Regions from separate parts of the Streptomyces sp. NPDC047042 genome, predicted to be linked through region 3. Evidence: riboswitches for the same ligand, from Rfam matches in the RefSeq annotation. Region 3 holds a riboswitch; each other region holds the start of a gene.

The links. A riboswitch is a leader RNA that binds a small molecule or an ion and turns the genes downstream of it on or off. The one in region 3 is predicted to bind cyclic di-AMP.
Positions count from the first base shown of each region.
Region 1: it holds a riboswitch for cyclic di-AMP, as region 3 does, so the genes downstream of both, ABZ855_RS22255 (M23 family metallopeptidase) here and ABZ855_RS14895 (C40 family peptidase) in region 3, are expected to answer to the same signal.
Region 2: it holds a riboswitch for cyclic di-AMP, as region 3 does, so the genes downstream of both, ABZ855_RS03075 (transglycosylase SLT domain-containing protein) here and ABZ855_RS14895 (C40 family peptidase) in region 3, are expected to answer to the same signal.
Region 4: it holds a riboswitch for cyclic di-AMP, as region 3 does, so the genes downstream of both, ABZ855_RS21205 (transglycosylase family protein) here and ABZ855_RS14895 (C40 family peptidase) in region 3, are expected to answer to the same signal.

Region 1 is NZ_JBEYVP010000018.1:104,937-109,802, reverse strand. It holds gene ABZ855_RS22260 (pitrilysin family protein) at 1-927, shown strand, start outside; cyclic di-AMP (ydaO/yuaA leader) riboswitch at 1,154-1,322, shown strand; gene ABZ855_RS22255 (M23 family metallopeptidase) at 1,334-2,128, shown strand; gene ABZ855_RS22250 (GntR family transcriptional regulator) at 2,317-3,012, shown strand; gene ABZ855_RS22245 (HPr family phosphocarrier protein) at 3,185-3,466, opposite strand; gene ABZ855_RS22240 (GNAT family N-acetyltransferase) at 3,645-4,866, shown strand, end outside.
Region 2 is NZ_JBEYVP010000002.1:263,158-268,023, forward strand. It holds partial or broken gene ABZ855_RS03070 (HAD family hydrolase) at 338-1,138, shown strand; gene ABZ855_RS03075 (transglycosylase SLT domain-containing protein) at 1,382-1,873, opposite strand; cyclic di-AMP (ydaO/yuaA leader) riboswitch at 1,877-2,042, opposite strand; gene ABZ855_RS03080 (polyprenyl synthetase family protein) at 2,581-3,591, shown strand; gene ABZ855_RS03085 (DUF2092 domain-containing protein) at 3,938-4,866, shown strand, end outside.
Region 3 is NZ_JBEYVP010000011.1:109,226-114,091, forward strand. It holds gene ABZ855_RS14885 (ATP-dependent Clp protease proteolytic subunit) at 1-390, shown strand, start outside; gene ABZ855_RS14890 (hypothetical protein) at 398-706, shown strand; cyclic di-AMP (ydaO/yuaA leader) riboswitch at 1,091-1,270, shown strand; gene ABZ855_RS14895 (C40 family peptidase) at 1,274-1,747, shown strand; gene ABZ855_RS14900 (ATP-binding protein) at 1,889-2,350, opposite strand; gene ABZ855_RS14905 (helix-turn-helix transcriptional regulator) at 2,563-3,420, shown strand; gene ABZ855_RS14910 (DUF397 domain-containing protein) at 3,430-3,654, shown strand; gene ABZ855_RS14915 (8-amino-7-oxononanoate synthase) at 3,733-4,860, opposite strand.
Region 4 is NZ_JBEYVP010000017.1:104,666-109,531, forward strand. It holds gene ABZ855_RS21190 (DUF501 domain-containing protein) at 78-596, opposite strand; gene ABZ855_RS21195 (septum formation initiator family protein) at 622-1,098, opposite strand; gene eno (phosphopyruvate hydratase) at 1,221-2,501, opposite strand; gene ABZ855_RS21205 (transglycosylase family protein) at 2,870-3,607, opposite strand; cyclic di-AMP (ydaO/yuaA leader) riboswitch at 3,611-3,782, opposite strand; gene ABZ855_RS21210 (transglycosylase family protein) at 3,966-4,866, opposite strand, start outside.

The DNA.
Region 1 (4,866 bases), on a different contig from region 3:
ACGGCCAACCCGGCCCGCCGCTCCGCCAAGCAGCTCTACAAGGAGCTGTTCCCGGCGACCTCGCGCATGTCACGTCCGCGCCAGGGCACCGAGGACACGGTCGCCAAGATCGACTCGGCCGCCGTACGCGCCTTCTACGACAGGCACGTCCGGCCCGCCACGGCCACCGCGGTGGTCGTCGGCGACCTCACCGGCATCGACCTGGACGCGCTCCTCGGTGACACCCTGGGCGCCTGGACGGGCACTTCGGCCGAGCCGCGGCCGGTGCCGCCGGTGACCGCCGACGACACCGGCCGGGTCGTCATCGTGGACCGCCCGGGCGCCGTGCAGACCCAGCTGCTCATCGGCCGCATCGGCGCCGACCGGCACGACCGGGTCTGGGCCGCCCAGGTCCTCGGCACGTACTGCCTCGGTGGCACCCTCACCTCCCGTCTGGACCGTGTCCTGCGCGAGGAGAAGGGTTACACCTACGGCGTGCGGGCGTTCGGGCAGGTCCTGCGCTCCGCTCCGGAGGGTACGGGTGCCGCGCTGCTGGCCATCAGCGGCTCCTTCGACACCCCGAACACCGGTCCCGCCCTCGAGGACCTCTGGAAGGTGCTGCGCACGCTCGCGGCCGAGGGGCTCACCGACGCCGAGCGCGATGTCGCGGTGCAGAACCTGGTCGGCGTCGCCCCGCTCAAGTACGAGACCGCGGCGGCCGTGGCGAGCACGCTGGCCGACCAGGTCGAGCAGCACCTGCCCGACGACTACCAGGCGACGCTGTACCGCCGGCTCGCGGCGACCGGCACCGTGGAAGCCACCGCGGCGGCCGTCAACGCCTTCCCGGTCGACCGGCTGGTGACGGTCCTCGTGGGCGACGCGGCGGAGATCGAGGCGCCCGTCAGGGCTCTCGGCATCGGCGAAGTGAGCGTCGTACCCGCCGAGTAGGGACACCGTCCACAGAGACGTCGTAGCGGCAGGGGCCCGGTGACGGAAGCGTCACCGGGCCCCTGTTTGTCCATGTTGATGTGCAAGTTGCCCGTATTGATGGAGAGGTTGACAGTCTGCACTGTGGCATGCGCGACAAAACCCGTGATCGGTTTGTTATTTGAAAGTAGTCACGCTTAGCGTCTGTCCGGCTGTCCGTCACGCAGTGCGCCGCAGTCGCGGCACCGGACAGTCATCGCCGAGTCCCCGTACGGCGCGAGCCAGGGGAGCCGGGGACCCACATCGTGCAGTCCCTGGGGTGAATCGGACGCCCGCGCGTGCCGCGAGGGGGCCCGTAGGAGACCTTCCTGCTCCGAACCCGTCAGCTAACCCGGTAGGCGAGAAGGAGGAAAGGAACAACCACTACATGGCGTTCACCCGCGCCACCGGGAAGCACCGTCGTCCCAGCCGCCCCAGCCTTGTCAACCGTACGACCGCTCGCGCGGCCGGCGTCGCGGCCCTCGCGACCAGCGGCGTCGTAGGCGCCCTCGCCGCCCCGGCGCTCGCCACGGAGTCCGCCGTCGAGCAGACCGGCCTCACCCCGGTGATCTCCATAGGGGAGTCGCTCGCCGAGCAGATAGACGCTCAGGCCGCCGCCCAGGAGCAGGCGGCCGAGCAGGCCGCCGCCGAGAAGCGGATCGAGGCCGCGGAGAAGCGGGCCGCGGCCGCCGCCAAGAAGCTGGCCGAGGAACGCGTCAAGCAGGAGCGCGAGGTGAAGGCCCGCGCCGCCCGTGAGGCCGAGCGTAAGCGCCTCAACGCCTACGTGGCCCCGATCTCCGGTTCGTACATCTCCACCGGCTACCAGGCGGGCGGCGGTATCTGGTCCTCCGGCAGCCACACCGGCGTCGACTTCCACGCCGCGTCCGGCACCACCGTCCACGCTGTGGGCTCCGGCACCGTCGTCGAGGCCGGCTGGGGCGGGTCCTACGGCAACAACATCGTGATCAAGATGATTGATGGTACGTACACTCAGTACGGTCATCTGTCGTCGATCAACGTCTCCGTGGGCCAGACGGTCACCCCGGGCCAGCAGATCGGCCTCTCCGGGGCCACCGGCAACGTCACCGGTCCCCACCTTCACTTCGAGGCCCGCACGACCCCGGATTACGGCTCGGACATCAACCCGGTCGCCTACCTCCGCTCGCACGGCGTGAACGTCTGACACCTCTTCGTACCACTCGTCGCGGCCCCGGCTCCTCCAGCCGGGGCTTTCGGCGTTTCCGGGTGCCCTGTGTCCAAAAAATATCCACGGATTCCGGCCTGCCGTCGGAAATTCCGGTTCTCTGCAATAGAGTCACTGAACACACGTCAATCGTCGACGTTTCACGGGGATTAAAGCGGAGGTCGGACATGCGTATTCCGGCGCACTCGGTATGCACGGCGATCCGGGACGACATCGTCGCCGGTGTCTACGAGCGCGGCAGCCGGCTCACCGAGGAACTGCTCGCCCGCCGGTACGGCGTCTCGCGCGTCCCCGTCCGCGAGGCCCTGCGCACCCTGGAGGCCGAGGGCTTCGTGGTCACCCGGCGGCACGCGGGCGCGTGCGTCGCGGAACCCACCGAGCAGGAGGCCTCCGACCTGCTGGAGATGCGCATGCTCCTGGAACCGCTGGGCGCCTCCCGGGCCGCCCAGCGGCGCACCGAGGCCCATCTCAAGGTGCTGCGCGGCCTGGTCAGACTCGGCCAGGAGCGGGCCAGAAGGGGCAACAGCGAGGATCTGCGCTCCTTGGGAGGCTGGTTCCACGAGACGCTCACCCAGTCCTCCGGCAGCCACGCCCTGGCCTCGACGCTCACCCAGCTGCGGCACAAGATCGCCTGGATGTACGCGGTGGAGGCACCGCCCAACCCCGTCGAGTCCTGGGCGGAGCACGGGGCGATCGTGGACGCGGTGGCGCGCGGGGACAGCGAGCGCGCGCGGGCGGTCACGGCACTGCACACCGAGCGGGCGACCCTCGCGCACCGGCTGCGCTTTCCGGGCGACGGAGACCGTCCGGATCGTGTGAGGACTTCGCAACCTCCCGTAAACATGATGGGCCTGCGTCATTAACACGGGCGCCGTATACAAAGAGGGTTGAATTCGCGGGGGACTATTTCTGCTGCCCGTGACCGGGAATTACGAAGGGCCCGCCCGATATTCGGGCGGGCCCTTCGCCATGTGCGGGTGGTGCATTTCGGGTGACGTTCGCCGTCACCGTCGACCGAGGACCCCGCAGGGTGCCTCAGACCGTTTCGGGAAGTTCCTCGAGTCCCTCGGCCACCAGCTTCGCCAGACGGTCGAGCGCCGCGTCGGCGCCCTCCGCCTCGGAGGCGAGGACGATCTCCTCGCCCCCCTGGGCACCCAGACCGAGGACCGCCAGCATGGAGGCCGCGTTGACGGGGTTGCCGTCGGCCTTGGCGATCGTCATGGGGACGCCGGCGGCCGTGGCCGCACGGACGAAGATGGAGGCGGGGCGGGCGTGGAGGCCCTCCGCCCAGCCGACGTTGACGCGGCGCTCAGCCATGTGATGCTGCCCTTCACTGTCTCAGGGTTGTCTAGACCATTGTTCCACAGCATGAAGCGTGCCGGGAAGCGGGCTTCGACCCGTCCCGGAACCGCGTTCGAACCCCGGCCTGGGCCCGACTTCGGTCCCCACAGACTGCCCTGCGACGTTGTCGGACGCGAGCCGTACTCTGGGGCGCATGCAGAACTCGTCGGACCGGCACGAGTACCCCGCCCACTGGGAGGCGGACGTCGTCCTGCGCGACGGCGGCACCGCCCGCATCCGCCCCATCACCGTGGACGACGCCGACCGGCTGGTCAGCTTCTACGAACAGGTTTCGGACGAGTCGAAGTACTACCGCTTCTTCGCGCCGTATCCGCGTCTGTCCGCCAAGGACGTCCACCGCTTCACCCACCACGACTTCGTGGACCGGGTGGGGCTCGCGGCCACGGTCGGCGGCGAGTTCATCGCCACCGTACGCTATGACCGGATTGATGCCGACGGACTGCCCGCCTCCGGTCCCGCCGGCGAGGCCGAGGTCGCTTTCCTGGTGCAGGACGCGCACCAGGGCCGGGGCGTCGCCTCCGCCCTCCTCGAACACATCGGTGCTGTCGCCCGGGAGCGCGGGATCCGCCGCTTCGCCGCCGAGGTGCTGCCGGCCAACACCAAGATGATCAAGGTGTTCACGGACGCCGGGTACACCCAGAAGCGCAGCTTCGAGGACGGTGTCGTACGCCTGGAGTTCGACCTGGAGCCCACCGACCGCTCGCTCGCCGTCCAACGCGCGCGTGAGCAGCGGGCCGAGGCGCGCTCCGTACGGCGTCTGCTCGTCCCCGGCGCCGTGGCCGTCGTCGGCGTCGGCCGTGCCCCCGGCGGTGTGGGCCGCAGCGTTCTCGACCACATCAGGGACGCCGGGTTCGCCGGTGACCTGTACGCGGTCAACAGCGCCTTCCCGGTGGACCAGAAGGACATCGACGGCGTACCGGCCCACCGGTCGGTGCGTGACATCGCGGGCCCCGTGGACCTCGCCGTCGTCGCCGTTCCGGCCGCGCGCGTCCCCGAGGTCGTCGCCGAGTGCGGTGAGCACGGCGTGCAGGGGCTCGTCGTGGTCTCCGCCGGGTACGCGGAGAGCGGCCCGGAGGGACGGGAACGACAGCGTGAACTCGTACGGCACGCGCGTACGTACGGGATGCGCATCATCGGCCCCAATGCCTTCGGCGTCATCAATACGGCCGAGGACGTCCGGCTGAACGCCTCACTCGCCCCGGAGATGCCGAGGCCCGGCCGGATCGGCCTGTTCGCGCAGTCCGGGGCCATCGGGATCGCGCTGCTGTCCCGGCTGCACCGGCGCGGCGGAGGCGTCACCGGGGTCACGGGTGTGTCCACCTTCGTCTCGTCCGGCAACCGGGCCGACGTGTCCG
Region 2 (4,866 bases), on a different contig from region 3:
TCATAGCCGCGACCGGCCACCGCGTCGACACCGCCGCGATGGATCTCCTCGGGCACGAGCTGCGCACGGAGCCGGCGATGATCCGGGGAACGTCGAGGCTCGGTGCCGGATATGTGTGGCGGTGGGGTACGGGTAGGCGCGGGTGGGGGCTGGGCGCCTCGCTCGATCTTGTGAACCAGGGGTTCACCGCATCGGGTTGTCGTGCTGATCGTGGCCTCCCGGGGCGGTGTCCGCGGCAGGAACTGGCCCTTGTGCCGGGGCTGTTGCCGCCCGGACGGCGAACGTCGTCCGGTTCGGGCGGCGACCGAGGGGTCGAACGATCCGTATTCTCTGGATCATGCCCGCTCCCACCTCATACGCACTTATCGCCACGGATCTTGACGGAACGCTCCTGCGCGCCGACGACACGCTCTCCGACCGGTCACGGACCGCCCTGGCGCGCGCCACGGCCGCCGGCGCCCGTCATCTGGTCGTGACGGGTCGCCCGGCGCCGAGAGTCCGGCCGTTGCTCGACGACCTCGGTGCCGGGGGGCTCGCGGTGTGCGGGCAGGGAGCGCAGTTGTACGACGCCGGCGCGGACCGCCTGCTGTGGTCGGTGACCCTGGACCGGGAGCTGGCGGAGACCGCGCTCGGCAAGATCGAGGCCGAGGTCGGGCAGTTGTACGCCGCCGTCGATCAGGACGGGGTCGACGGGCTCACGCTGATCGAACCCGGGTACCTGATGCCGCACCCGACGCTGCCCGCCGTACAGGTGCCGCGCCGGGACGATCTGTGGGCCGCGCCCATCAGCAAGGTGCTGCTTCGCCATCCGTCGCTGTCCGACGACGAGTTGGCGTCGGCGGCGCGTGGAGCGGTCGGTTCGCTCGCGACCGTCACCATGTCGGGGCCCGGCACCGTCGAACTGCAGCCATGCGGCATCACCAAGGCGACGGGGCTCGCGTTGGCCGCCGAGTATCTAGGGCTGTCCTCGTCCGCCACCATCGCCTTCGGCGACATGCCCAATGACATCCCGATGTTCGACTGGGCGGCCCACGGTGTCGCCATGGCCAACGCCCATCCCGAGCTCAAGGCGGTGGCGGACGAGGTCACCCTCTCGAACGAGGACGACGGGATCGCGGTGGTGCTGGAGCGGTTGTTCGGGCGGGGGAAGGGCTGGGAGGGCTGGGAGGACTGGGCGGACCGGGAAGTGCCGGTACCAGGGTCGGCACCGGCACCGGCACGGGCACGGGCCGTGGCACCGTCATCGGCCTCGGTACCTGCCTCGGCTGCGACACGGGTCGGTCGGCAGTAGGGCCGGGTAGGCGGAAATGAGCCCGGGTGGGGCGGGCGTCGTGGGTCCGGCCCAGAGGACGCCCGCCCCACCCGGGCAGGGACGGTCGGCCTAGTAGGCCCCGTACACGTTGTCTATCGATCCGTATCGCGCGGCCGCGTAGTTGCAGGCGGCGGTGATGTTGGCGATCGGGTCGTAGGGGTCGAACGAGGTTCCGGCGACGTGGTACGCGGCGAAGGTCGGGTCGATGACCTGGAGGAGGCCCTTGGAGGGGGTGCCGGCTGCCGCGTTCGAGTCCCAGTTGTTGATGGCGTAGGGGTTGCCCGACGACTCGCGCATGATGTTGCGGTAGATGCCGTCGTACGTCCCGGGGATTCCCTTCTGCGCCATGATGTCGAGCGATTCGCGGATCCAGCCGTCCAGGTTGTTCGCGTAGTACGTCGTCGTCGACGACGCGGCCGACGGGGCGGCGGAGGCCGTCGTCGCGGTCAGGAAGGGGATGGCCAGGGCTGCGGCAGCCGTCGCGGTGATGGCGAGTGTGCGCGTGAGTGCGAGCGGGCGGCGAAGGGTTCGCGCGCGGTTGTGCTGACCTCGTGCGGGCATGGTGAGTCCTCTCCGGCGCCTACGAGGTGAGCTGTCGGGTTCGGGCGGGAGATGCCCGGCCGGGCGCGCTGCGGCGCGCGGCTTCACCCCTAGCCGCTCCGGCGTCGATGTCCGGACCGGCGGCTTACCTGGGTCCCCCGCTCCTGCCTGCGTGAGTCACATGTGGGTGGGTGGTGGTCTGCTCTACGGGCGGCGGCAGGATTCGGCGATCCGCCCGGTGTGGCGCGAAACGTATGCGAGAGCACACGTGTGGAACAAGGGGCGGAAATGCAGGACTTGCCCATATCGTGCACACATTGGGAATAAAACGGGCAAATGGTAAAGGATGGGTGGAGGGGTAACTTGCCTTTGTGAACGGGGAGTTTGCGGGGAGGAGGGGGTGTGGGTTGATTGACGGCGTGACTCGAATCACGAGGTGGGGGGTAGGGGTGGTCTCGATGGGGCGAGTGGTGAATTTGGGGTGTTTCGAGGTTTTTGGGACATGTGTCGGTCACCGGAAAGGGCCGGAGATGGGCGCGGTGTGCTTATAAATGTCCATGCTTTGGACTGATCAAAAACATTCCGGTCGTGATCCGATACCGCCCGGCCTGGACGGGCGGGCGCTCGCGGTGATCGAAACATGACCGGATACGCTGACTCGAGTGAGGGCAGCGACCTATCGACACACCGTGTGACCGCCAGTAGACACAGCAGACAGGAGATCCCTCGTGACCGTCGTCGGGCCGTTCGGGCTGAGCGTGCGGGACCAGGCTCTCGAAGCCGATGTCCAGGCCGGATTGGCGGCTGTCGAGGAAGGTTTGCTCGAAGCCACCAAGAGCGAGGTCCCCTTCATCACGGAGGCCGCGCAGCATCTCGTACGGGCGGGCGGTAAGCGTTTCAGGCCACTGCTCGTGATGCTCGCGGCGCAGTTCGGGGACCGGCACGCGCCGGGGATCGTGCCGTCCGCGGTGGTGGTGGAGCTGACCCACCTCGCGACGCTGTATCACGACGACGTCATGGACGAGGCCGAGGTACGACGCGGGGTGCCCAGCGCCAACACGCGCTGGGGGAACTCCGTCGCGGTCCTCACCGGGGACTTCCTGTTTGCGCGCGCCTCGCACATCCTCGCCGACCTCGGGCCCGAGGCGGTCCGGGTGCAGGCCGAGGCGTTCGAGCGGCTGGTGACCGGGCAGATCCTGGAGACCGCGGGACCGTCGGACGGGCGGGACCCCGTCGAGCACTATCTGGACGTGCTCGGCGGCAAGACCGGATCGCTGGTGGCGGTGGCCTGCCGGTTCGGGGCGATGATGTCCGGTGCCGACGACAGCGTCGTGGATGTGCTCACCCAGTACGGGGAGCGGCTCGGGGTCGCCTTCCAGCTCGCGGACGACGTGCTGGACATCGCGTCCGACTCCCACGAGTCGGGGAAGACGCCGGGTACGGATCTGCGCGAGGGCATTCCCACGATGCCCGTGCTGCGGTTGCGTGAGCGGGTGGCTCGACTGGGGCTGGCCGAGGACATCGCGCTGTGCGAGCTGCTCGACTCCGACCTGAGTGACGACGCCCGGCACGCGGAGGCGCTGGCCCGGCTGCGGGTGCATCCGGCGCTGGAGCAGGCTCGGCGGGACACGGTGCGGTATGCGGAGGATGCGCGGGCGGCGTTGGCGCCGTTGGTGGAGTGCGATGCGAAGGCCGCGCTGCTGGAGATGTGCGACGCGGTGGTGCATCGGGCGGGGTGAGGTTCGCCCCCGCCGCCCTTACCCGTCCCATCCCTTCCTGGGGGCTGCCGCCCCCAGACCCCCGCTACGGCCCTGGACGGGCCTTGTCCTCAAACGCCGGACGGGCTGACCATGCTGGCCGGCGCTGTATGAGCAGAGCATGTGCCCCTAAGGGTCGGGGGATGCGAGGCGCCTCCATGTCATCCCGTGGCAGTACGTGGAGTTGAGCCCAAGGTCTGACGATTCCCCACCTTCGATTTGGTGAGATGGAAACCACCACTCCTCACCGGTTCGGGTGAGAATGGCGGCTCAGGGTGGACAGAGTGTGGGACGGACAGCCGCCGCCGACGACGGAGGTAAGGCACACATGGCACCGTACGAAGAGGCCAAGTCCGGGGACCGGATCGAGGCCGGGATCGAGGCCGAGGACGTGCCGTCCCGGCGCCGTAAGGCCGCGCGTTATGCCGCCCCGGCCGTGGTGATCGGTCTGACGGTCGCGACGATCGGGCTGGTACCGGCGTTCGCCGGCTCCGGTGACCCCGATCTGCCGAAGATCAGCGCGCAGGAACTCATCGAGAAGATCGCCGCCTCGGACGTACAGCAGCTGTCCGGCACGGTGAAGATCAGTACGGACCTGGGGCTGCCCGACCTCGGCGGTCTGGAGAGCGGGCTGCTGTCGGGCGGTGGCCTCGGCGGGGATTCCGACGGCTCGGGGTCGGCAGCCGATCCGAGCGCCAAGCTTCTCGAACTGGCCTCCGGCACGCACACCGTACGCGTCGCCCTGGACGGTCCCGACAAGCAGAAGATCTCGCTGCTGGAGAAGGCCGCCGAGTACAGCGTGATCCACAACGGCGACGAGGTGTGGGCGTACGACAGCGCGTCGAACGAGGCGTTCCACGCGACCGCGCCCGAATCCGCGGGCAAGCACGAGAAGGGCGAGGGTGCCGGCAAGGGCAAGGACCCGGTTCTGCCCGGCGACGACGTGCCCGCCACGCCCGGTCGGCTCGCCGAGGAGGCCCTTAAGGCGGTCGACGACACGACCTCCGTGACCGTCGACGGGACGGCCCACGTCGCCGGCCGGGACGCGTACAAGCTGGTCATCAAGCCGAAGGAGTCCGGCTCCACGGTCGGGGCGATCAGCGTCGCCGTCGACTCGAAGACCGGGACGCCGCTGAAGTTCACGCTCACCCCGGCGAGCGGCGGGGCCGCTGTCGTGGACGCCGGGTTCGTCGACGTCGACTTCGCCAAGCCCGCCGCCTCCACCTTCGACTTCACCCCGCCCAAGGGGACCAAGGT
Region 3 (4,866 bases):
ATCTACGACACGATGCGGTTCGTCACCTGCGACGTGGAGACGATCTGTCTGGGCCAGGCGGCCTCCGCCGCGGCCGTACTGCTGGCCGCCGGCACGCCGGGCAAGCGCAGCGCGCTGCCGGGGGCCCGGGTGATGATCCACCAGCCCTCGCTGTCCGAGCCGATCCAGGGCCAGGTGAGCGATCTCGCCATCCAGGCCCAGGAGTTGGGCCGGGTCCGTAACCTGCTGGAAGAACTGCTCGTACGGCACACCGGCCGGAGCCCGGAGCAGGTCGCCGCGGACATCGAGCGGGACAAGATCCTGGATGCCCAGGGCGCCCTGGAATACGGGCTGGTGGACCGGATCGTGCCCAGCCGCAGGTCCTCGGACCCCGCCCCCGGCACGAGGTGAGCCGCCGATGCTTCCGCCCGAACTGCCTCCGCTGCCCGCTCTGACGCACGCGGAGGGCGAGTTGATCGACCGTTACCTCGAAGTGGCCGATCTGCTCGGCCGTATCAACCCGGCGTATCACGGGGACACGTACCGCGGACTGCGGGCCGCGCAGGCGCTGGTCGCCAAGGCGGTGGCCCTGCGGGACGCGCTGGAGTTGATGCATCAGCGGGGCGAGGCGGAGGTGCACGCGGATACGCTGGCGCGTGCGCTGCGCGTCCTGGACGGGGAGCGCCGCACGGCGCGTGTCATCGTTCCGCGTGAGCCCGCCAGTTGACGCATCCGGTCTGCCGGCCCGTGCCGGGCGCGCTCAGGCGCCCCGGTGACGCGCTTGTCCAAAACGGGCCGGGACGCGGCCGAATGCCATCCCCCGTTCGGAGTAGACGCGGGTCCTTCGAAAGGACCGGTCGGGTTGCGCGACACGCCCGGTCCACATGCGGAATCGAGACGTTTCAGCCCTGGTCCGAGGGTGCGCGACCCCGTCGAAAGTCGTGCGAGGGTACGGGTGTCCACCCGAACGGGTCAGCGGTGAGTAACGCCACAAAGCCCCGATTCCATTGGGATTTTCCCACTTCCATGAGCCAAGATCCCTTCCTGACGACAAGCCCCCGCCACAAGCGGCGGGGCGATCCGGGCGGACGCCGAGTCCTGCCGCCGCCCGGATGACCGGTCGACAGATGTGCATCGGCAGGAGTGGAGGACCCAAGCACGACGGGTCGCCGGAACGGTCACGCCATGACCGGGCCGAGCAGCCCTTGGGGTGAAGCCGCGTCAGCGGCCGGGCAACTTCGCCAGCCCGAATCCGACAGGTCATCCTTCACAGGCGGCTGACGAAGGGTTGCGCATGTCTGCGCTCAATCGTGTCCCGTCGATGATGACCCGGGCCGGTACGGTCTCGGCTCTCACACTCGCCGCTGTGGGCGGCGGTCTGGTGCTCCCAGGCGTCAACACGGACGCCGCGGCGGTCACACCACAGACGAAGGCACTTCAGATCGCGGCCTCCAAGAAGGGCTCCCCGTACAAGTACGGGGCCGCGGGACCGAAGAAGTTCGACTGCTCCGGTCTCACGCAGTATTCGTTCAAGAAGGCGGGCAAGTCCCTGCCGCGTACGGCGGCCGCCCAGTACAACAAGACCAAGCACATCTCCGCCAAGAGCCGCAAGAGCGGGGACCTGGTCTTCTTCCACTCGGGCAAGAACGTGTACCACGTGGGCATCTACGCCGGGAAGGGAAAGATCTGGCACTCCCCGAAGACCGGGGACGTCGTGAAGCTCCAGAAGATCTGGACGACGAGCGTCTGGTACGGCCGGGTCAGCTGACCTGACCTGACCATCTGCCCTGCCCGGGGCGGGAGCGGCGGCCTGGCCTGGACCCGCCGCTCCCGCCCCGCTGCCGTTTCCCGGCGACAGCGACAGCGACAGCGGCGCGCCGAGAACCCTGCGCGGACAGCCGCCGAACCGTTACGGCTCCTGCTGGCCCGACGCCGTCACCGGGGGCCTGACGGGAGCCGCCCAGGGGAGTTCGATCGACACCGTCTTTCCGCCCTCGCGGGTGGGCCGCACGCGCAGTCTGCCGCCAGCCTCCGCGGTCAGCCAGCGGATGATGACCATTCCGCGGCCGTTGTCCTGCTGAACCGCGGCGGGCAGCCGCTTGGGGAAGCGCGGGTGACTGTCCGTGACGCCGATGCGCAGGTTCTCGTCACGGTCGAGGGCGATGTCCACCGTGAAGGTGGGTGACAACCCGAAGGTGTGCTGTACGGCGTTGGTGGCGAGTTCCGAGACGATCAGACGGATGGTGTCGGCGGCTTCGGTGTCACCCCGCAGGCCCCATTCCGCCAGCACATCGGCCACATACGCGCGGGCGGCGGAGACCGAGGCGGGATCGCTCGGCAGAGTGACGGATGCTTCCAGATGGTCTGCCATGGCGAGGTCGTCCCTTTCCCACGGAACCGGAGCCCGACACGGAGCGGCTGGTTCGAGTACGGTCCCGGACTGGTGCTTCGCGCCAGACTGCCATTCCCGCGCCGGTCACGGGGTGCGATCCACCAAGATATGCATATATCTGTCGCTCGAAGCGGTGAACTCTGCGACCCCAGAGCGTATTTGCGCGGCTCATAAGGAGTAAGGAGTGGCCCATGCAGTACGGTCCCGCGGTGCGCCGCCGAAAGCTGGGTGACGAACTGCGCGCACTGCGCTCCAGGGCCGGCCTCACAAGCGGTGAGGCGGCGCGTCTGGTGGGCTGGCACCAGTCGAAGGTGAGCCGCATCGAGACCGGCGCGAGCGGGGTGAAACCGGCGGACGTACGGTTACTCCTGGACGCGTACCGGGTTCCGGAGGGCGAGTCGCGTGAGCTGATGCTCGTGCTGGCGGGCGGCGAGGACGGCGGCCGGCACCACTGGTGGCATGCCTACCGGGGCGTACTGCCGCCCACCTACCGGGACTTCATCAGCCTGGAGTCGCAGGCCAGCACGATGCGCACGCTGGAGACCTCGGTGGTGCCGGGGCTGCTGCAGACCCCGGAGTACGCGCGCGCGATGACCCGGGCCGCCGTGGACGGCGTGGAGGAGACCCGGCTCGACGCACTGGTCGAGGTGCGGCTGGCCCGGCAGGACGTACTGCGTTCGGATCCGCCGCTGGCGCTGAGCGCGGTCCTCGACGAGGCGGTGCTGCGCCGAGAAGTGGGCGGTCCGGAGGTGATGACACGTCAGCTGGAGCGCCTCATGGAAGCGGCCAGACTGCCCCAAGTGCGGTTGCAGATCCTGCCGTTCACCGCGGGGGCGTACATCGGCATCACCGGCCCTTTCGTTATCTTCTCTTTTCCGAGCACTTCTGACTTGGATGTGGTTGTTCTCGACCAGATGATGAGTAGCCTCTACCTCGAACGGAAAGAAGACCTCCGGGCCTACAGCGAGGCCTTCAACACCCTTCAGATCCACGCCCTTTCGCCCGAGGATTCGTTGGATTTCATCGCCGGTCTGAATCACGGCGGGTAAGGAGGCACCATGTCCGCAATGCCTCGAAACGTACCGTCCGTCGTCGAACAACCCGGTGTCCAATGGCTGCGCAGCAGCTACAGCACCGGCGCGAACAACTGTGTGGAGACGGCCCGTCCGGACACCGGAGTCCGGGCAGGTCGGCTCGCCGTACGCGACTCCAAGAACGTGGCGGGGCCCGTCCTGCTCTTCTCCCCCGAGAGCTGGGAGGGCTTCCTCACCACGCTGAGGTGATCGCCCAAGGACGCACGGCCGCGGTTCGCCGACTCATGGTCGCGTGTCACTGATCAACGACCCTGTGGATCTACGCGTCTACGGTCGGTTCTCGCCGATCACCTGTACCGCCCGTGCGATCTGTTCCTCGGCCAGGTCCGCGCGGGCGGTCAGCCGCAGCCGGGACACCCCGTCGGGCACGGACGGCGGACGGAAGCAGCCCACGCCCACACCGGCGGCCCGGCAGTCGGCCGCCCATCGCACGGCCCCCTCCGGGGAGGGCGCGCGCACGGAGACGACCGCCGCGTCCGGCCGTACCGCCGACAGTCCCTGCGCGGTCAGCCTGGTGTGCAGCTCACGCGCCACCGCACGCGCGCGTGCGGCCCGTTCGGGCTCGCGGCGCAGCAGGGTGAGGGCCGCGAGGGCGGCGCCCGCCGCGGCCGGGGCGAGGCCGGTGTCGAAGATGAACGTACGGGCCGCGTTGACGAGGTGCTCGATCACCCGAGCGGGGCCCAGCACGGCGCCCCCCTGGCTGCCGAGCGACTTGGACAGGGTGACCGTCACGACGACGTCCGGCGCGCCCGCCAGCCCGGCCGCGAACGCCGACCCCTGCCCGCCCTCGCCCAGGACTCCCAGCCCGTGCGCGTCGTCGACCACCATTCCCGCGCCGAACTCCCGGCAGGCGGCGGCGAGTTCGGCCAGCGGTGCCGCGTCCCCGTCGACCGAGAAGACCGTGTCGGACACGGCGACGGCGGGCCCGCTGTGGGTGCCGAGCGCCTTGCGGAAAGCCTCCGGGTCGGCGTGGCCGACGACCTGGGTCGTGCCCCGGGCCAGGCGGCAGCCGTCGATGAGCGAGGCGTGGTTGCCCGCGTCCGAGACGACGAGGGAGCCGTGCGGTGCGAGCGCGGTGACCGCGGCGAGGTTGGCCGCGTATCCGGAGGAGAAGACCAGCGCGGCCTCGAATCCGCAGAAGTCGGCCAGTTCGCGTTCGAGTTCCGCGTGCAGTTCCGTACTGCCGGTGACGAGCCGCGAGCCGGTGGCACCGCCGCCCCAGCGCCGGGCGGCCCGGGCCGCGCCCTCGGTGACCTCGGGGTGCCGGGCCAGGCCCAGGTAGTCGTTGCTGGCGAGGTCGAGGAGCGGCGAGTCGGCGGGGCGCGGACGCAGGGTCCGTACGAGTCCGGCGCGGCGGCGCGCCTCGGCCTGCTCGTCGATCCAGCCGAACGCCATGAGTCC
Region 4 (4,866 bases), on a different contig from region 3:
GCGGCAGCGCGAAAGGGGGGTCTGGGGGCGCAGCCCCCAGGAAGGGATGGGACGGGTAGGGGCGGCGGGGGCGAAACTCACTCCCCCGACACCACACACGCCCCCTTCGCCCACCACTCCGGCAGCATCGCGATCGCCTCGTCCCCGAGAGGATTCACCCCCGGCCCGGCGGCCAGAGAGTGCGCCACCAGCACATGCAGGCACTTCACCCGGTCCGGCATCCCACCCGCGCTCGGAAACCCGGTCAGCACCTCGATCTCGTCCCGGCGCCGAATGTAGTCCTCGTGCGCGGCCCGGTACGACGCGGCCAGCTCGGGATCCGTCGCCAGCCGTTCCGTCATCTCCTTCATCACGCCGTTCGCCTCCAGCGTGCCGATCGCCGAATTGGCGCGCGGGCACGTCAGGTAGTACGTCGTGGGGAAGGGCGTGCCGTCCGGCAGCCGAGGCGCCGTCTCGACGACGTCCGGCTGCCCGCAGGGGCACCGGTGCGCGATGGCGCGCAGCCCGCGCGGGGGGCGGCCCAGCTGCTCCTTGAATGCCTCGACGTCCGCGTCGGTCGGCTCGGTGCGCGGGGTGGAGGGCGGGGGCGTGTCCATACCTGTCTTCTCTGTTCCGTTCACTTCACTGGTGGGCGGCATCGGCCTTGTCCACGCCGTCCCAGACGTTCGCGTACCAGGGGCGGTCGGCCGCGCCCAGGTCGACGCGCGACTGCTTCGCCGCGTCCGGGTCGATCACGACGTAACCGGTCTCGCCCGGCATCACATAGTGCAGCCGCTGCCGGATCTGCTGTTCCGCGTACGCGTCGTCCTGCCAGCGTGCCTTCAGGTCGCGGAGTTGTTCGACCCGCCGGCTGGCCTGGTCGCGTTCGCGCTCCATCTCGGCGATGTCGGCGCGCTGGGAGACGTACTGCCTTATCGGGTAGGCGAGGGCGACGACCAGCGTGCACAGGACCAGGGCGAGCAGGGCCGCCCGGCCGGTCAGACGGGAGCGGCGGGCCTGGCGCTTGGTCTGCGAACGGTAGACGCGGGCCGCCGTCTGCTCGCCGAGCAGCTTGATCCTGGTCGCGGTGGAGAACCGGTCCCGGTCCTTCACGGCCATGTTCCCGCCTCCCGTTCACACGCGCGTACGTCCCCGCACACGGTACGGGACCGCGTACGGGGACGTACGTACGACGCTGCCTAAGCCTCTGCGGCCACGGACGCCACGGCCGCCACGGCCGCTCAGCCCTTGAAGCGCGGGAAGGCGCTGCGGCCGGCGTACACCGCCGCGTCGTCGAGGATCTCCTCGATGCGCAGGAGCTGGTTGTACTTGGCGACGCGGTCCGAGCGGGCCGGGGCGCCGGTCTTGATCTGGCCGCAGTTCACGGCGACGGCGAGGTCGGCGATGGTGACGTCCTCGGTCTCGCCGGAGCGGTGGGACATCATGCACTTGAAGCCGTTGCGCTGGGCCAGCTCGACGGCGTCCAGGGTCTCGGTCAGCGAGCCGATCTGGTTGACCTTGACGAGCAGGGCGTTCGCGGAGCCCTCCTCGATGCCACGGGCGAGGCGCTCCGGGTTGGTGACGAAGAGGTCGTCGCCGACGATCTGGACCTTGTCGCCCAGCTTGCCGGTGATGGTCTTCCAGCCGTCCCAGTCGTCCTCGTACAGCGGGTCCTCGATGGAGATGAGCGGGTACGCGGAGACGAGCTCCTCGTAGTACTCGGTCATCTCGGCGGCCGTGCGGGACTTGCCCTCGAACTCGTACTTGCCGTCCTTGTAGAACTCGGACGCGGCGACGTCGAGCGCCAGGCCGATCTGCTCGCCGGGCACGTAACCGGCCTGCTTGATGGCCTCGATGATGAGGTCGAGCGCGGCGCGGTTGGACTCGAGGTTCGGGGCGAAGCCGCCCTCGTCGCCGAGACCGGTGGACAGGCCCTTGGTCTTCAGCACCTTCTTGAGGGTGTGGTAGATCTCCGCACCCCAGCGCAGCGCCTCGGAGAAGGACTCCGCGCCGATCGGGGCGATCATGAACTCCTGGATGTCGACGTTGGAGTCCGCGTGGGAGCCGCCGTTGAGGATGTTCATCATCGGAACGGGCAGCAGGTGCGCGTTCGGGCCGCCGAGGTAGCGGAACAGGGGCAGATCGCTGGCCTCGGACGCGGCGTGGGCGACGGCGAGGGAGACGCCGAGGATGGCGTTGGCGCCGAGGGAGCCCTTGTTGTCGGTGGCGTCCAGGTCGAACATGGCCTGGTCGATCAGGCGCTGCTCGGTGGCGTCGTAGCCGACGAGCTCCGGGCCGATCTGCTCGATGACGGCGAGGACGGCCTTCTCGACACCCTTGCCGAGGTAGCGGTTGGGGTCACCGTCGCGCAGCTCGATGGCCTCGAAGGCACCGGTGGAGGCGCCGGACGGGACGGCGGCACGACCGGTGCTGCCGTCATCGAGGCCGACCTCGACCTCGACGGTGGGGTTGCCTCGCGAGTCGAGGATTTCCCGGGCTACGACGACGTCGATGGACGGCACGAGCATCTCCTTATGGAATGTGACGCGGGGTACGCGGGGCTGCTGGGCCTCGCGAGTACGGGGCCGCGGCGGCTCCGCGATGATGAGCCTAACCGGCTCCGGGCGATCGGCCAGCCGTCCGACCACCCCCTGGACGGAACATGGACGGAACCGAGGGTAAACATTGTTCCCCCTGGGAACAAAAAGCCCCGCCCCGGTGCGTACGGGGGAGAACGCACCGGGGCGGGGAGCCCGTGGGGGACGGGGGTGGCCCTCACGAGGCCCTCACAATGAAGGGCACGGGCGTGAGAGCCCTGCGGTTCACCTTCTCACCGGCCGCTTTCCGAACCGCTTGGGGGAGGTGTCGGAGCCGGTGCGGGTGACCGGGATCAGCCGAGGTGCAGCTGCTGGCCCGGGTAGATGAAGTCGGCGTCGTCGATGATGTCCTTGTTCAGCTGGAACAGCTTCTGCCAGCCGCCCTTGACGTCGTGCGCCTCGGCGATCGCGCTGAGGGTGTCGCCCTTGACGACCTTGTACTCGCCGTCGCCCTTCTTGACCTTCTTGCCGGTCGGGGTGGTGACGGTCTTCTTCGCGGCGGGCCGATCCTGCGAACGGGAGGCCTGCTGGTTGTCGGTGGAGCGGGTGGCGGTCTCACCGGAGTTGCTGGAGCCGCTGTTGCTGCTGTTGCTGTTGCTGCTGGACGAGTTGTCGCCCGTACCGGCGCCCGTGTTGCCGCTCGCACCGCCGTCGTACGCGGCGCTGGACAGGCCCACGCCGCAGACCGGCCAGGCGCCCTTGCCCTGGCCCGCGAGGACCTTCTCGGCGATCTCGATCTGCTGGGCCTTGGAGGCCTGGTTGGCGGTGGACGCGTACGCCGTGCCGCCGTACGCGGCCCAGGTCGAGGCGGAGAACTGCAGACCGCCGTAGTAGCCGTTGCCGGTGTTGATGGACCAGTTGCCGCCGGACTCGCACTGGGCGACGGCGTCCCACTCGGCGGAGGTGGCGGCGGAGGCGGAGCCGGCCGCGAGCAGCGGAGCGGCGACGGCGGCACCGGTCACGCCGGCGATGGCGACGGCGCGGCTGGCCTTGGACGGACGACGGTGCTTGCCCTTGCCGGAAAACAGCATGAAAGATCCCCTCACCGACGCCTGCGAGGTGAGCTGTCGGGTTCGGGCCGGTTGAGTTGCCCGGCCGTACGCCCCTGTCGGGCGGCGTACGGCTTCACCCCGAGCCGCTCCGGACAACTGCCCGGTGCGGCGCCTACCTTGGGTCCCCCGCTCCTGCCTACGGCGCTTGACAGCGACGACTGTTCCCGTGCGGCCGGTGGCAGGATTCGGCGTTGCGACCGACGGGGCCCACTGTGGCGGGCGATGACGACCGTAAACAGCTGATCCTCTGAAATACAAAGACGATCAGGGCTTCTGAGATCTATCTCTCACCGCATCCATAACGGACATTCAGCTCGAATCGTGACGCGAACTCCGCCTACTTTTGCACCGGTTCGACACCGACAGCGAGGGTCTGACCGGGGAGGATGTGATTGGGATCAGTGCCGACGGTGTTCTCGTTCTCGGCGAAGAGCCCGGACCATCCGTCGGCGAGGTCAAGGGATTCGGCGATGCTCCAGAGGGTGTCTCCGGTACGCACGGTGTACGACCCCTCGGCGTCACCACGGTGACGCCCGGTGCCGGGAGTGGTCAGGCTGCCGCTGCCGTCGATCCCGATTCCCACGAACTGCTGGGAGTTGTCCGACTCTTTCCCATTTGTCGCATCTGTGGATGAACTCTCACCTTCCTGCCCCTCGCCCGTACCGGCCGACGGCGAGGAAGGGACCGGCGAGGCGGCCGGGGCGACCGAGTCACCCGAGTCGGCCCCGTCGGCGGCGTCGGCCGCAGCCGCGGACGGCGAGGGGGACTGGGAGGACCCGGAGGGCTTTGCGGAGCCCGAGGAGTCGCCGGAGGCCGCGGAGTCGTCGCCAGGGGACCCGGAGGGCGTGGGCGCCCCCGACGAGGAGGAGGACGAGGCAGAGGAGTCTGCGGACGAAGAGCCGGCGGACGAAGAGTCTGCGGAAGAGCCTGCGGACGAAGACGAGGAGGAACTGGAAGAAGTACCCAGCCCCAGCCCCAGCCCCGACTCGGTCGCCGTACCCGGCCCCGAGGTGTCGTCCTCGGTCCCACTCCCGGCCACCCCGGTGTCGACGTCGGCCGGGCTGGTGTCCTTGCCGAGTCCGGACAGCACCGCACAGGCCTCCCAGGCCCCGGCCCCCTGGTCGGCGAGTATCTTCTCGCCGACGGAGATCTGCTGCGAACGGCTGGCCTGGTCGGCGCTCGGGGCGAAGGCGAGGCCGCCGTACTTCTCCCAGTCCGTCTGGGTCAACTGGAGCCCG